DNA from 2 places in the Paenibacillus sp. NPDC057967 genome. Region 1 is predicted to be linked to the other one. Evidence: predicted binding sites of a transcription regulator. Region 1 holds the regulator's gene; the other holds the start of a gene.

Evidence for each region. The regulator NrdR, encoded in region 1, represses ribonucleotide reductase genes. The targets are predictions, from matches to a motif close to AACACNATATATNGTGTT.
Region 2: a site for NrdR is predicted at 5,545-5,562, ahead of ACFVSO_RS08235 (adenosylcobalamin-dependent ribonucleoside-diphosphate reductase). Genes of this name have one in related genera too.

What each region holds. Positions count from the first base shown of each region.
Region 1 covers NZ_JBHVQB010000006.1:100,905-109,438, forward strand. The annotation lists gene polA (DNA polymerase I) at 1-2,465, shown strand, start outside; gene mutM (DNA-formamidopyrimidine glycosylase) at 2,525-3,376, shown strand; gene ytaF (sporulation membrane protein YtaF) at 3,521-4,216, shown strand; gene coaE (dephospho-CoA kinase) at 4,232-4,834, shown strand; gene ACFVSO_RS16725 (lytic transglycosylase domain-containing protein) at 4,831-5,400, shown strand; gene ACFVSO_RS16730 (alpha/beta-type small acid-soluble spore protein) at 5,497-5,712, opposite strand; gene nrdR (transcriptional regulator NrdR) at 5,857-6,336, shown strand; tRNA gene ACFVSO_RS16740 (tRNA-Ala) at 6,619-6,692, shown strand; gene ACFVSO_RS16745 (family 10 glycosylhydrolase) at 7,470-8,534, shown strand, end outside.
Region 2 covers NZ_JBHVQB010000003.1:163,659-172,192, reverse strand. The annotation lists gene ACFVSO_RS08265 (divergent polysaccharide deacetylase family protein) at 1-628, shown strand, start outside; gene ACFVSO_RS08260 (N-acetylmuramoyl-L-alanine amidase family protein) at 593-1,303, opposite strand; gene ACFVSO_RS08255 (YqzE family protein) at 1,424-1,669, shown strand; gene ACFVSO_RS08250 (hypothetical protein) at 1,666-2,565, opposite strand; gene ACFVSO_RS08245 (YqhG family protein) at 2,691-3,635, opposite strand; gene ACFVSO_RS08240 (DEAD/DEAH box helicase) at 3,632-5,452, opposite strand; gene ACFVSO_RS08235 (adenosylcobalamin-dependent ribonucleoside-diphosphate reductase) at 5,632-8,313, shown strand.

The sequences.
Region 1 (8,534 bases):
AATACAAAGGCGGCCGTCAGAAGACGCCGTCTGAGCTGTCGGAGCAATTCCCGGTATTGAAGGACTTGATCACTGCCTTCGGGATTGCACAGTTCGAGCTGAACGGCTATGAGGCCGACGACATTATTGGCACGCTGACGAAGCAAGCGGATGAGAACGGCGTGAAGACGATCGTTGTGACTGGCGACAAAGATATGCTGCAGCTGTCCTCGGACGGCGTTACCGTTGCTGTGACGCGCAAGGGCGTCAGCGAGGTGGAGCTGTATACGCCGGAGTCGATTCAAGAGAAATACGGTCTCGTGCCGCTCCAGATTATCGATCTGAAGGGGCTAATGGGCGATACGTCCGACAATATTCCCGGCGTACCGGGCGTAGGCGAGAAGACGGCGCTTAAGCTCCTGCATGAATATGCCTCGGTAGAGAATGTGCTCGGCAATCTGGACAAGCTTAAAGGCAAGCTGAAGGAGAACCTGGAGAATCACCAGGACGATGCCATTATGAGCAAAAAACTGGCGACGATCTTCCGCGAGGTGCCGCTGGAGCGGGGCACAGAGGAGCTGCGCTGGAATGGCTACGAAAACGAGAAGCTTGGCGAAGCGTTCCGCAAGCTGGAATTCAAGTCGCTGATTGAGAAGCTGTCGCTAAGCTCGGATAGCGGAGCGACAGAGTCCGAGGCCAAGGCGGCAATTGCGGAGCTGAACATTACCGTTGTGGCGGAGGGCGATTCCGGTGAGCTGGAGCGGCTGACGAAGGTGCTGCTGGCGTCGGACAAGCATGGCCTCTATATCGAAGCGATTGGCGAGAATCCGCATCACGCAAACCTGCTCGGCTTAGCGGTTGCAACGGAGGATGAAGTGTTTGTCCTGTCAATGGAGACGGTCAAAGGTTCGGGAGCAGACGGCTTCCGCGAATGGCTGGCGGACGAAGGCAAGCCGAAGTATGGCTTCGACACGCATAAGGCGGAGCTGGCGCTGCGCTGGAGCGGCCTTGCGCTTGGCGGCGCGGCATTCGACGTCCAGCTCGCCGCGTACCTGCTCGATCCGACGGATAGCGCGCTGTCTCTAAGCGCAATCCATGACCGCCAAGGACTGAGCGGCGTGCCGTCTGACGAATCCGTCTATGGCAAAGGCGCCAAGTTCAAGGTACCTGACGCTGAGACGCTTCACCGCCATCTGGCGCTGAAGGCGGATGCGGTCAGAAGGCTGGTGCCGATTATGACGGATGAGCTGAAGAACAGAGGCATGAGCAAGCTGTACTTTGATCTGGAGCATCCGCTCTCCCGCGTGCTTGCCGGCATGGAGCATCAAGGCATCAAGGTTGAGAAGGGTGTGCTGGAGGAGCTGGGCAAGGATCTGGAGTCGCAGCTATCCCGTATCATGGGCGAAATCTACACGCTGGCGGGTACGGAGTTCAATATCAACTCGCCAAAGCAGTTGGGCGAGATTCTGTTCGAGAAGCTGGGTCTGCCGGCGAAAAAGAAAACGAAAACGGGCTACTCGACCGACGCGGAAGTATTGGAGGAGCTTGCTCCGTACCATGACATCATTCCGCTGATCCTGCATTTCCGCCAGCTCTCGAAGCTGCAATCCACATACGTGGAAGGCTTGCTGAAGGAGGTTCGCGAGGAAACGGGCAAGGTGCATACGTATTACCGCCAGACGATCGCGGCGACTGGGCGCCTGAGCAGCCAGTTCCCTAACCTGCAGAACATTCCGATCAGGCTGGAGGAAGGCCGTCAAATCCGCAAGGCGTTCGTGCCGTCCGAGCCGGGCTGGACGATTCTGGCAGCCGACTATTCGCAGATCGAGCTGCGTGTACTCGCTCATATCTCCGATGACGAGAACCTGAAGGAAGCGTTCATCCATGATATGGACATTCATACGAAGACAGCGATGGATGTGTTCGGCGTAACGGCGGAACAAGTGGACAGTAATATGCGCCGCTCCGCCAAAGCCGTCAACTTCGGCATCGTATACGGCATCAGCGACTTCGGCTTGTCTCAGAATCTGGGCATTACGCGCAAGGATGCAGCTCAGTTTATCGAGCAGTATTTCAGCGTATTCAAGGGTGTCCGCGATTATATGGACAATATCAAAGCCCAGGCGAAGCGCGACGGCTATGTGACGACGTTGCTGGACCGCCGCCGCTACTTGCCGGAGATCAAGGCTTCTAATTTCAATCTTCGTTCGTTCGCTGAGCGGACGGCGATGAATACACCAATCCAAGGTACCGCCGCCGATATTATCAAGCTAGCGATGGTGCAAATGGATGAAGCGCTGCGCGAGCGCGGCCTGAAGAGCCGCATGCTGCTTCAAGTACATGACGAATTGGTATTCGAGGTACCGCCGGATGAGCTGGAGCTGATGAAGACGCTGCTGCCTGAAGTGATGTCGAATGCGCTTGAACTGGTCGTGCCGCTGAAGGCGGACGTCAGCTTCGGAGATAATTGGTACGAGGCGAAGTAGGGCTGATATAAGGCGAATGAGGCCTGAATGCAGTATAATGGTTGTTGAGGTGAGGAGACATGCCTGAACTGCCAGAGGTAGAGACGGTTAGACGAACATTAATGGAGCTTGTCGCGGGCAAACGGATCAAATCCGTCACCGTCAAGCTGCCACGCATTATACAACGGCCTGAGGAACCGCAGCAATTCGCGGACGCCCTCGTCGGCCATACGATTCAAACGGTAGAACGCAGAGGAAAGTTCCTTCGGATCGTGCTGGACGGACTGGTGCTGGTGTCGCATCTTAGGATGGAAGGGCGTTACGGCGTCTATCCGTCCGATGAACCGGTAGAGCTGCATACCCATGTCATGTTCCACTTCGATGACGGAACGGACCTCCGCTACAAAGATGTCCGGCAATTCGGCACGATGCATATCTTTAAGACGGGCGAGGAGCTTGCGTTGCCGCCGCTGAACAAGCTGGGCATCGAGCCGCTGGACGAAGCTTTTACAGTGAATGTGCTGAAGAACAAGCTGGAGAAGCGTACGACCAAGATCAAGCCCCTGCTGCTTAATCAGGAGCTGATTGTCGGCCTCGGCAATATCTATGTGGATGAATCGCTGTTCCTGGCGCGCATCCATCCGGAGAGGTCGCCGGGCAGTCTGACCGGGGCAGAATGGAAGAGATTGCATGAAGCGATTCGCTCCACGCTTGCGCGGGCGATAGATGCAGGAGGCTCGTCTATCAAGTCCTATGTGAACGGACAAGGCGAGATGGGGATGTTCCAGCATCAATTCCTTGTATATGGAAGAAAGAACGAACCTTGCAATAGCTGCGGCAAGCCGCTGCACAAGTTTGTCGTGGGCGGCAGAGGTACGCATATCTGTACGAAGTGTCAGCCGATGAAGGAAGCAACGACGGTTAAGTCATAGTTCAATTTGCCGCTATCTGTGCACCGCAGCGGAACCCCCGCATATGATGATGTTACGAACGATAGGCGGATGCCCTGTCGCTGGTCCGTCCCGTTGGACCTGACCATGTAACAGTCATCTGCTCATGCGGGGAGGAGCTTTACGTTGATTGCACATTTGATATCGCTGGTCGTGCTTGCTTTTGCCGTTAGCTTGGATGGATTTGGCGTCGGCGTGACCTATGGCCTCAGGAAAATTCGTATCCCTTTCCTGTCGGTGTTCATTATCGCATGCTGCTCCGGATTGATTATCGGGCTCTCCATGCAAGCTGGTGGGTGGATCGGCAAGTATATTTCGGAATCTGCCGCTTCTCTTATCGGCGCCACCATACTGATCGCGATCGGCTGCTGGGCATTGATTCAACTGGTGCGGGGCAAAAGCAATGATGATCTGGAACCTGCGGCTGAGGGTATTGGAGCGGCGAACGAGCCTGCCAGAATTGCTGCAGCTGCAGAGACGGCCCAAGTGCTGAAGCTGGAGCTGAAGCGGCTGGGACTGGTCATTCAGATTCTGCGTACGCCGCAGGCGGCGGACGTCGACCGGTCGGGTACGATCTCTTCATCCGAAGCCGTAATGTTGGGTGTAGCTTTGTCGCTGGATGCATTCGGCGCTGGTCTAGGTGCTGCGCTGCTAGGGCTTCCGCCGCTTCTGACGCCGTTAGTCATTGCGGCAGCGGGCGCATTGTTCCTGGTTGCAGGCACACGGATCGGCATGCGGTTCGCGGCAAGGAAAGGCATGCATGTGCTGTCGTATGTGCCGGGTATATTATTGATTATGATAGGCATTATGAAGCTGTTATAAATGGAGGTGGTCGCAATGATCATTGGTTTGACCGGCGGAATCGCCAGCGGGAAGAGCACAGTCGGGCGTATGCTCGTCGCTCTTGGCGCTCGGCTTGTGGATGCCGATGCGGTCGCGCGCGAGATCGTGCGGCCCGGAGAGCCGGCGCTAGAGGCGATCGCCTCTCTCTTCGGACAAGCTGTCTTGCAGCCTGACGGCACGCTGGACCGCACTGCTCTGGGCAACATTGTATTCAAGGACCCGGACTTGTTGGCCAAGCTGGAGGCGATCACGCATCCGGCTGTGCGCAAGCGAATGTGGGAGCAAATACATACGTATGCGGAAGCAGAGCCTGAAGGATTGGTCATTGGAGATGTGCCGCTACTGTACGAGACGAAGCAAGCTGATCTATACGAAGGCATACTTGTGGTCTATGTTCCTCCCGAGCTTCAGGTCAAGCGGCTGATGGATCGCAATGGGATGAATGAGGAAGAAGCGCGGCGCAGAGTTTCCTTGCAGATGGATATCGAAGAGAAGCGAAAGCGTGCGGACTGGATTATTGACAACAGCGGGACGACGGAGGAGACGCAGGAGCAGGTTGTTGCGTTATGGAATCGTCTGGTCAGGACTTCCAGATGAAGAGACTGCGGATGAAGAAACGGTACGCTCTAGTGTTGGTACTAGCTCTGCTCGCCATTCTTTTTCTGAAATCAGATTGGTTGGCCTCATGGATGTATCCGGTTTATTATAAGGAAGATATACGGGCAAGCGCATCGAATTACGATCTGGAGCCTCATCTGATCGCAGCGATTATACGGGCGGAATCCAATTACGTCACGGGCCGCGAGTCGAGGAAGGGCGCTTTGGGATTAATGCAAATTATGCCGGACACGGCGCATTGGGTCGTGGAGAAGGCGGGATTCGCCAAGGTGGATGATGACATATTGCGTCACCGGGCGGATGTAAGTATCGAGGTTGGAGCTTGGTATTTGAATTCCTTGCATGTGCAATTCGAGCAAAATGCTGTGGCCGCCGTGGCTGCATACAATGCCGGACCTGGCAATGTGCGCAAGTGGCTGGAGGCTGGAAGCTGGGACGGGAGCATGGATAGCGTAAAAGATATCCCGTTTGGCGAGACGCGGCATTATGTACAACGGGTCTTTTACTATTATAATAAGTACAAAGATTTGTATCCCCGTTTCTAGGACGTATATGACCATTGAACGTTAAGGAAGCCTTGGAGAGCTTGTCTCTTCTGGACAAGCTACTCCAAGACTTTCGTTATTCATACAGATGAATCATTATTTTGTGCCGGCTAGGGATTGTTCAGCAATTTGAACCAGGCGACGGGTAATGGAACCCCCGATGGAGCCTGCGTCTCTCGTTGCCATGTTACCATAGTAGCCGTCTTGTGGGATCGCGATACCCAGCTCTTGTGCAACTTCATATTTCAGTTGGTCCAGAGCTGCAGTCGCTTGCGGCACTACCAATTGGTTGCTGCTGCGGGATTGACTCATTGTTGTTCACCTCCTTGCGGTTGGTAACTGTATTATGTGCGATATTCCAAAGTTCATTACAGGAAACGAATGGGATTTCATGGATGGAGTTAACGTGTAAGGATACAATCTGATGAAACAGTAAGTTGAAGGGAGGATATCACTATGAAATGTCCGTATTGTGACTATGCGGGAACCAAGGTATTGGACTCTCGTCCAGCCAACGAAAACAAGTCCATCCGCCGCCGCAGGGAGTGCGAGAAGTGCAATCGCCGCTTCACGACGTTCGAGATGATTGAAGAGACGCCACTAATCGTCATCAAAAAAGACGGCAGCCGCGAGGAGTTCAGCCGCGACAAAATTCTTCGCGGCCTCATTCGCGCCTGCGAGAAGCGCCCTGTGCCAGTCGAGCGCCTGGAAGTAATCGTCTCCGAGGTGGAGAAGGAGCTTCGCACGACAGCACATGCAGAGGTCGACAGCAGCGAGATCGGCGGCATCGTCATGAGCCAGCTCTATCCGGTCGACGAAGTGGCCTACGTCCGCTTCGCATCCGTCTACCGTCAATTCAAGGACATCGACATGTTCATGAAGGAGCTCAACAGCTTGCTGCATAAGCATCCGCTTAATGGCGGGGATAAGGGTTAGCGCGCGAGAGATTCTGTGCGAGAAGGGCAGGGGGAGCGTTGGTTTCTCCCTGCTTCTCTTATTGAAGCCTATCAGGTGGTGGAATGGCTCGGTGCCCGCCAAATGGCAATTGACATCGCTTTCCTGCCATGGTATGATCTATCTTGTCGCTAAATTATTATGGGGCCATAGCTCAGCTGGGAATCCATCTTGTATTGCTCACACAATCCGAGGGATGGAAACGAGCATAAGATAAATTGGGGGCTTAACTCAAGTTGTCGAATTGGGTCACAAACTAAATAAGGGGCTATAGTTTAGGGGGAAAACAGGTCGCTGGCAGCGATCAGTCGGCGGTTCGATTCCGCCTAGCTCCACCATACTTTAAATCAAGAACGGCAGAGGTGCCGTTTTTTTTGTATTCCTTTTATTTGTGTTGCAGTACTCCAGACATGTAGAGTGCTGTGTGTCGCTCGTAAGGAAGTCATATAACAGAGCCGCATTTACCTTCTATATTTGAGCCTAAGCGTGTTAGCGCTTGGGCTTTTCTTATGCAGAGATCCTGTAGAGCCAATGTGAAAGAAAAAATTTTACTTTTCATTACTCGTCATTTTCCACGTATTTGAATGGTCTTAATTCATGCGGAGAGTAATTTTCATCACTCTTAGGGGTCTTTATTTTGTACGGTATGCAAAATGTAGGCAATCCGGGTTTCTCTGAGGAGAAACCTTTGCCCCGCACGGCTTTGCAGCCTTTCTTACATCATGCCGCCCAAATCAGGCATGCCTGCAGGCAGGACCTTTATCTTTTTCCAGTTTATTTATAATTACCGCTTTGGTTATCAGGAACACGGCCGTAACGGATGCCGCGTTCTTCAGAGAAGAGTGAGTCATATTATAGTTTTATGTCGAAATAAAGTTTCACAATAAAATGTATTTGTGAAATTTATTGACGAAACATTCGAATTTGTATAATATTCAGATAGGAAACACTGTGCGATATTACTGTGCGATATTAAGCTGTCGAAGTTAAGATCTTGTGAAACAGAGAGAAATCAGGAGGAAAATTACCTATAGGGAGGAATGGGAAAAGAAATAAGGCGAATCTGTTCAGTGGCTTGGAGCGAAATACCAACATTAATAAAAGGAGCAGTGAAAATGAATCGTTTATTAGTGCGTTGTAAAGCAATATGCAGCCGGATGCTTATCGTATTCATGCTAACATCCATGTTACCTGCTATTCACGTTTCAGCGGCGGGGGTTACTCCTCCAGATTCAGATGCTTGGACACCCTATCAACAGTTCTTAAACTCGGATGTTTCCAAGAAGGAAGATATGCGTGCGACCTGGATTGTAACCGTTTACAATTCAGACTGGCCATCCTCAGCATCGTTAGCTATCACTGATACTGCAGCAAGGGTGGAAAAGCAAAAGCAAGAACTAAGCAATATCTTGGATGCGGCAGTTGCTAGCAATCTGAATGCAGTTATGTTTCAGGTTCGCCCATCTTCCGATGCGCTTTATAAATCTGATCTAGTTCCCTGGTCTACAGTTATGACAGGGACACCAGGCGGTGATCCAGGCTTTGACCCGCTTGAATATGCAATAGATGAAGCGCACAAGCGTGGAATAGAGCTGCACGCATGGTTTAATCCTTATCGTGCTGCAACTGCGGTAAATGATGCAATGGTTGCTCAACTCAAAGCACTGCCAAAGAGTATTTTCAACACTCATTTTGATTGGATTAAAAAAGCCTATGATGGTGTGTATGTAGTAGATCCAGGTATACCTGAAGCACAAGCATGGATAGCGGATAGCGTTATGGAAGTTGTTAATAAGTATGATATTGACGGCGTTCATTTCGATGACTATTTCTACCATGAGGGTAAAGCCTATGATTATGATGACAAAGCTACATTTGAAAAGTATAAGGGCGGTTTTACAGACATAGGCGATTGGCGAAGAAATAATACATACAAGCTAATCAGCGATATTTCCCAAAAAATACGTTCAGCAAAACCATGGGTACAGTTTGGAATAAGCCCTGCTGGTATGTGGGGCAATATTAAAGACGGGCATGTTAACGGTTCTCCAACTGCAGGTGGCGGACCAAACTACGATAGGGCCTTTGCAGATACGTTAAGATGGGGGAACGAGGGGCTGATTGACTACCTGACCCCACAGGTTTACTGGCCCTTTGGCCGTGATGTGGCTCCCTACGGT
Region 2 (8,534 bases), on a different contig from region 1:
GCATATCACCGTTGCCGTTATGCCGTTCATGCCAACGACCAAAGAGGATGCGGAGGCTGCCCACCAGCTTGGACATGATGTAATTGTACATATGCCGATGGAGCCGAACAAAGGGCTGAAGAAGTGGCTTGGACCAGGTGCGATCACAGCAGATCTCAGCGATGAAGAGGTGCGAAAACGGGTTGAGGAAGCGATCGACAATGTGCCTCACGCTATCGGGATGAACAACCATATGGGCTCCAAAATAACAGCGGACGAGCGCATTATGCGCGTCGTACTGACGGTATGCAAGGAGCGCGGCTTGTTCTTCCTGGACAGTCGCACGACATTCAAGACGGTTGTGCCGAAGATTGCCGAGGAGGTCGGCATTACGCTGCTCTCGAACGATGTGTTTCTCGATGATGTGTACACCGAGCAGCATATCTCGAAGCAAGTATCCGTATTGCGCAAGCATCTGGAAACCCATGATAGCGCCGTGACGATCGGCCATGTCGGCCCCCCGGGCAAGAAGACCGCTTCCGTGCTGAAGCAGTCTATTCCTCGAATGCAGGATATTGCTACCTTCGTTAAGCTATCCGATATGGTGAACGAATCAATGAGCGACCCATTTATATTGCCGAATCCCTGAAGCAATGGCATGTGCGATTTCATTCTGCTTAGCCGGGTTGGTCAGCATGGCTCTGTCCTCCGCATTGCTGATGAACCCCATCTCGATAATGACGGAGGGCTGGTCGACGCGACGGAGCAAATAGAACGGCTCACCAAGCCGTGGTAGGCCGAGGGTTGCTTGCTGTCTGTTCAGCGCGTCTTGCAGGCAGAAGGCCAGCAAGGCGCTTTCCCCAGCATTCTGATGCAGCACAAGCGGCCCGCGCTTCGTGCTGTTTCGCGCGGCGTTCACGTGAAGGCTGACCAGCAGCTCGCTTCCAATCTCTTCGGTTAATTGTCTGCGCTGGGACAAATCCTTGCGATGGCGCGAGCGGGTATTATGCCATCTGTTCTCTTCGCTGAGCGCATAGTCGCCCGTCCGATTCATGATGGCGGGAATGCCTTGGCTTCTCAGCATGAGATAAAGCTTGCTTGCGACAGCAAGATTAATATCCTTCTCCAGGGTGGAGCCATGCGATGCGCCGCCGTCAATGCCGCCATGGCCCACATCAATAATGACGGTAGTATGAGGGAGCGTCCAGTTCTGCTCCTCGTCATAACGTTCGGAACGATCTTCTTGTGAAGCACTAGCCGCAGGGGCATATCCCCATATCGCGTATGTTAGCGCAATAAAACCTATGACAAGCAACCGATACATGATTGCAGCCTCCCGCATTCTGTTTATATTCACCAATCAGTCCACCATGACGAACTAGCCTGCCTTTACATTATCGTGGCTATTCAGAGGTAAACTCATGCATGGTTAGGCGCAAAAAGAATGGGGAAAGCTTTAGATAGCAAGACATTACGGGAGGTGACGGATATGGCGGGAGGCAATGATCTGGTTAAGTATATGACCGAACAATTGGTGCAATATATAGAGACGCCTGCTGAAGAACGGAAGCAAGCACGAACAACAGCCAAAGCGTTAAGAGAGCCTTGGCTGACGCGCTGGTTCGGATGGGGACCTGCAAGCTTGCTTATCTGGTGGCGCAGCAAAAACCGTACGGAGCGTAATTCTTAACGATAAAACTTCCCTTGCTTCGTTAGAAGATCAATTGGCATATAACGGCGGTCATCTGACTCTTCCTTGGTTAAGGCAAGATAAAGCTGGCCGCCTTCCCACGTATCATAGCCCACAATCGACCACACTTGAAGCAGCTTGCCCTCATAGGATTCCACTGTATAACGAATTTCTTTCTTTTCTCCAATCCACTTCAACAATGCGGAATATTTCTGATCAGTGAACGATATAGGTGCCTTCGTGAGCCACGGCAGCCGGCCATATGGATTAAAAGAGGGGATCACGGTAGACTTTTTCACTTTTGCTTGGGCTTCAGTCAAACCTGCAGGCGGAGAATGGTTATCCTCGCCAGTCTGATTCCATTCGTCATCCTTGCTGACAGGAAGCTGCTCTCCCGATACGGCATCGGCGTAATGGACCCTCGATTTGGATGTGATCCGCCAGGCTGCATGAAGGGGATGAGTGTATACGCGCTCCGCTTTGATCTGCTTATATATAAGTTCAAGCTGCAGCAGCGAGAGCTGCAGCGATTGTTCATTGAATAAAGGGTAAGACCCGGTACCGTATTCGCCCAGTTGGAAGCTGCCTTCCTCCGTCGCATGTATGACCAAATATCCGACGGAAGCTTGGGTGGTATTTTGAATAACGGCAAGCCAGCTATGTGTACCTGGACCAAGGGGAGATACGGAGATCGTTGTCCCCTGCCAGCTTTTGTATCCGGGTTTGGCTGAAAGCTCGTCCACCCAGAACTTTGCTTGTTTCTGCACATCAGAGCTTGCCGAATCGGATGCTTGTCCGGTCGTCGACGCGTCAGCCTGAAAGCTGCCGATTCCTGCGGCAAGATACCAGAGGATTAGTAGAGCTGCGATCCATGATTTGGATACGATTTTTGACATTTCGTCATCACCTCAATACTTAGTGTAGCGGACGGGCTCGAAAAAGGTTGTTGCAACCTGTCGCACAGCACGATGAATATTGAAGGTTTTTTTGCCGCAAAGATGCGATTCCCGTCTATTTCTTTTCAATTGATCCCCTCCAGATGAAAAACGCCGCAGTTAATGACGGAAGCCGTCACTCTCGGCTCGAATTGCCACCTTGTCTCGGCTTGGCGCTGCTCGTATTGCTCTTGAATGGCAAGCTTGTTCTCGTCTGTCGCATGCTGCAGAAGGGTCTTGTAATAAGCGTCGATTCGATCCAGCTCTTCTTGCAGCCTGGCGGAGGCGTCTCCCGCCCACGTATAATCATAGTTTTTCAGCTTGCGTTCCAGCGCTTGCTCTACAATCGCTTGCGCTTTGGCGAACGAAATCCCGTTTTTCGTCACATGAATATTGGCGGGCAGGCGGGGAGTAAGCCGCAGCTCCAGCAGCCGGTCATGGAAGTGATCGGCGCAATAGCCCGTTACAAGCGATACACCGAGGCTGTGAATTTCCTCGCGTTTACGGTCGCAAGCGAATTCCACCCGTATGTTGACGCCAAGCCATGCGGTATAGGGTGTCGAGCTGAACGGGCTTGCTCCCCGCTTGTCCGGCTCCTGGAACAAATAAACGAAGCTTCCGCGGGACTTCGCGGCGCCGAACAGCTGCTCCAGCTTTTGCGAGCCGAAGTAGACGTCTTGCCTGGGAATGCGCGGCGCATTGACCGAGCTGTTGATGAAGCCGAAGGAGCGGACAAGAGCCGCATCGGCAGCAGCGGCTTGGCTGTCCGGCGCTTCCGTTTTCTCTGGCGGAGCTTCGCTTACCAGTCCTGCCTCATACTTCTCCTTATCTGTGACGAACAGGAAGGTCATCGTCTCCGGTTCCGCGCCTACCCGGTCCACAAAGCTCCAATAATAGGGCCGATTGGTGAGCTCGCGATCAGCATCCGGAGATAGCTTAACGGTAAAGTGGGCTGGCGATTTCTCAATAATAGAGCAGTCCGTCGCCTCCAAATAACGGTTCACATACTTATGAATCTGTTTCGTGTTCACGGCTTCACCTCCACGGACTGACCGAGCTTATCCATCTTCACCAGAAGATCAGGGCCGGCGGAATAAGGGTTGTTGCCGGATGACTTCACTTCGTTGCGAATTTGGCTGATTGAGCTGCCCAAAGAGTTTAATTGCCGCTTCAAATCCTGGTCGTTGCCGGATTCCAGCAATACTTTGGCAAGCCGCTGCTCCAGCGATTCGCCGCCCTCCAGCTTCTCCAGAATATGATCCAACTCCCCGATGACCAGCTCGAATAGGTTGATTTTCTCATGCAGCAGATTAACGATATGTTCTTCAATTGTACCTAGCGTGCACAGGTTATAAATCTTGACGTCCTCAGTCTGTCCAAGCCGATGGACGCGGCCGATCCGCTGCTCCACCCGCATCGGATTCCAAGGCAGGTCAAAGTTGATCATATGGTGGCAAAATTGCAGGTTGATTCCTTCACCGCCGGCTTCGGTTGCAATCAGAATTTGAGCGCGTCCGCGGAAGAGATCCATCATCCAGTCCTTTTTGCCCCGGTTCATGCCGCCGCGATAGGGAACGGCCATCAAATTGTGGGAGCGGAAAAACTGCAGCAAATATTCCTGCGTCGCCCGGTATTCCGTAAAGATGATGACCTTCTCATTCATTTCCTTGATGAGTTCCATCGCTTTTTCAGCTTTCGTATTGGCCGTGATGCCTTTAATTTTCTCTACCAGCTCCCAAATCTTCGGACGAAGAGGGGAGTCTTCCGTTGTTTTCTTGAATAGATTGACTAAGGTAAGGAAGACAGCGTCCCTGCTGCTGCATACTTCACGCTGCAGCGTCACAAGCGACAGCATGCTGGTCAGATCGCCGCCGCTTTCATCGTACCGTTCCTTCACGAAGCCGGTTACGGCATCGTAGAGCGCTTTCTCCTCTGGAGAGAGGGAGAGCGGGATATTTTTGACGAAGCGCTTGGTGAAATGAATGCCGCCATCGCCTCTCCGGTTGCGAATCATGACAGAGGACAACGCTTCCTGCAGCTGGTCTTCGTTTTTCGGGAGCCGTTTGTCGACTACGAAGTTCGCGGCAAAATCACTTTGCCCGCCCAATTGGCCGGGCTTCAGCAGCGTAATCAGGTTGTACAACTCGTCCAGATCGTTCTGGATCGGAGTAGCTGTCAGCAGCAGGCAATATTTTTTGCGAAGCTGCGTCGCGAATTGGTAATTGGTCGTTTTTTTATTTTTCAGCTTGTGAGCCTCGTCGATGATAATGAGGTCATAATCGGTGCCAAGCACGCGCTCGCGGTGCGGATCACGCTTGGCTGTATCCATCGAGGCGACGACAATGTCATAGCCCCATGTATGTTCTTTTTTCTGGGCAACGGCGGAAATGCCGAACTTCTGGTTCAGCTCTCTCACCCATTGGAGCACCAGGGAGGCGGGTACAAGAATAAGCACGCGTTTCACGAGTCCGCGCACCATATATTCCTTCAGCACCAGCCCGGCTTCTATCGTCTTGCCGAGGCCTACCTCGTCGGCCAGAATGGCCCGGCCTCCCATTTCGTGCAGCACTTTGCTGGCTGTATCGATTTGATGGGGCATAGGTTCGAAGGATGGCAGGGTTCGAAGGCATTGTAGCTGCTCGAAGCTCTCAACCCGCTTCGCTTGCTCTGCTTCCATAGCCAGCTGGTAGAGTGTCCAATCATCCCAAGGGCCGTTGCGGCTCATCCGGTGCTGAAGCTCATCAAACCAGGAGCGGTCAATCTGCAGGTCGACATGCGGATGCAGCTTGCGTCTTGCGAATGTCGAATCGTTGTCCGCTGTGCTCTGCGTCTTAGAGTCGAAGGTCATCTTAGTGCTCCTTTCACTACTTACAGCGATTAGTTGTCATTAGTATAGCCTTCCGGAGACATATTAATAAGATTCACGGTTCTGTCATAAGAATATCTATATATAGTGTGTTATAATCTTATTTACATACAATATGTTGATTATAGTGTGATTCATAGGTGTGAAGGGAGAGAATCGAAATGCGGAGATTAACAGGTTTGAGCGAAAAAATCTTTCTGGACCGGTATGCGCGCAAGCATGAGGACGCGCGTCGGGTGAAAGCTGGGGATACGGTACTTGCCCTGCTGAAGGATGATGCTAAATTTCCTGTGAAGGAGGTTGTTGAAGTTGTCAGCCGGGACGGGGAGCAGGTGACCGTGAAGACTGGCGAAGGCGAACTGCTGCAGACGACGACCATGCGGCTGACCCACCCCATCGAGCTGTCGCCGGAGCAGATGTGGGACCGGCTTGCCGAAGCGATGTCATCGGTGGAGCGTACGCCTGCCAAGAGTGTAGAGTGGGAGCGGAAGTTCCGGGAGATCCTGGATGATTGGAAGCTGGTGCCTGGGGGACGCATTGCAGCGGGAGCCGGGGCGAGCGATGAGCTTACCTTATTCAATTGTTATGTTGTTCCATCTCCGCATGATAGCCGGGGCGGCATTATGAAGACGCTCACGGATATGACCGAGATCATGGCGCGCGGCGGCGGTGTAGGCATGAATCTCTCTTCGCTCCGGCCTCGCAGAGCCATTGTCGCAGGGGTCAATGGCAGCTCCAGCGGTTCAGTCTCCTGGGGCGGGCTGTTCAGCTATACGACGGGCTTGATTGAGCAAGGCGGCAGCCGCCGGGGCGCGTTAATGCTGATGCTGAATGATTGGCATCCCGACCTGCTTGAATTTATTACGGTGAAGGAAACAATGGGCCAGGTGACCAATGCGAACCTGTCCGTCTGTGTGAGCGACGCCTTTATGGACGCGGTCAAGCGCGATCTGGAATGGGAGCTCGTCTTCCCGGATACGAAGGACCCGGATTATGACGAGGTGTGGACGGGCGATCTGGAGGCGTGGCGCAGCCTTGGCAAAAATGTGGTGACCTATAACAAGCTCCGGGCAAAGGAAATCTGGCATCGGATTATCGGCTCGGCGTGGAAGTCGGCAGAGCCGGGTGTTGTCTTTATGGAACGTTACAACAAGATGTCGAACAGCTGGTACTTCAACCCCATCGTCTCGACAAATCCGTGCGGCGAGCAAGGCTTGCCTGGTTGGGGCGTATGCAACTTGTCCGCGATTAACCTGTCCAAGTTCTACGATGCAGGGAAAAGGGATGTCGATTGGGCAGAGCTAGGGAAAGTGACGCAGTGGTCCGTCCGGTTCCTCGACAATGTCATCGACAAGACGCCTTACCACTTCGAGGAGAACGAGCGGAATCAGAAAAACGAAAGACGGATCGGGCTCGGTACGATGGGACTTGCGGAGCTGATGATTAAGCTCAAGATCCGATACGGCAGCGAGGAATCGCTGGCGTTCCTGGATAAGCTGTACGGCTTTATGGCGAAGGAAGCTTATGTGGCATCGTCCCGCATTGCATCGGAGAAAGGTTCGTTCCCTGCCTTCGATCGGGAGAAATACGTTCAGAGCGGCTTTATGAAAGAAATGATCAAGGCGTATCCCGAAGTAGGAGAGGCGATTGGGAAAAGCGGCATCCGCAACGTGACGATCATTACGCAAGCTCCGACGGGCAGCACGGGGACGATGGTCGGCACGTCGACGGGAATCGAGCCGTATTTTGCCTTCGAATATTTCCGCCAGAGTCGACTTGGCTTCGACAAGCAGCTTGTTCCGATTGCGCAGGAGTGGAAGGATGCGCATCCCGGCGAGGAACTGCCGGACTACTTCGTAACAGCGATGCAATTATCCGCCGAAAATCATATTCGCGCCCAGGCTGCTATCCAGCGCTGGGTAGACAGCTCGATCTCCAAGACGGCCAATTGCCCGGCTGACTTCACAGTGGAAGAGACAGAGCGGTTGTATGAGCTGGCATACGAGCTTGGCTGCAAGGGCGTTACGATCTATCGCGACGGCAGCCGTGACGTGCAGGTGCTGTCTACGGCCGATAAGAGCGGAGATGATAATGGCGATGCAGGCAAGGAGAAAGTTGATGCTCCGTCTGTGGAAGCTGCAGTTATGGGAAGGGTGGAAGCCGTAGAGCCTGACGGAGCAGCGGAAGCTGTGGCAACAGTGTACAGTGAAGCTGACTGGGCTGCGCAGGAATCGACGGTGACAGCTGAAGCATCTCCAGTGTTCGCTGCTCCAGGAGTGGATAGACAATATAAGAAGCGGCCGTCGGTGCTGCGCGGAGCGACGTACAAGATTAACACGCCGTTCGGCATGGCCTATATTACGATCAATGATCTGGACGGTACGCCTGCTGAGATTTTCCTGAACGTAGGCAAGGCAGGCTCCGATGTATTCGCTATGGCGGAGGCGCTTGGACGTGTCTGCTCGTTATTCCTTCGTTATGGAGACCATGGCCAGAAAATCCGTCTGTTGATCAAACATCTGAAGGGCATCGGCGGTTCGGGCGCCATCGGCTTCGGCGTCAATCGGGTGGAGTCCATCGCAGATGCGGTGGCGAAGGCGCTGGAGATGCACGGGGACAGCGTAGCGGCTGGGGTTGAGACGGAGGCTCCAGCGAATGTGGAGGATGAGCATTTGTCTATTAGCGTGACGGATGACTCTATCGAGTTGCAGACTGTGGAACCCTCTGAGGAGGTTGCCTATTATCAAGAAATAGACCTTTGTCCGTCCTGCGGTTCCGCTACTTTGATCAATTTGGAAGGCTGCAAGCAGTGTGCTAGCTGCGGGTTTAGCAAGTGTAATTAAAAAAGGGTATGTTCGAATTTATACTTGATGTGTAACAATGAATAAAAGTCCAATGGGGTAGGCAATGACGACAATTGCCTGCCCTATTTTAATTGAATGAAAAGAGATATAAACGTTCTGGATTGTTTTTATTAATCATGAAAAAAGCGGTTCCCTGAGACTTCGTTATGAAGTCGTAAAATGATCAAGAAAAGCAAGTTCTAACCATGCATTGCGTGATA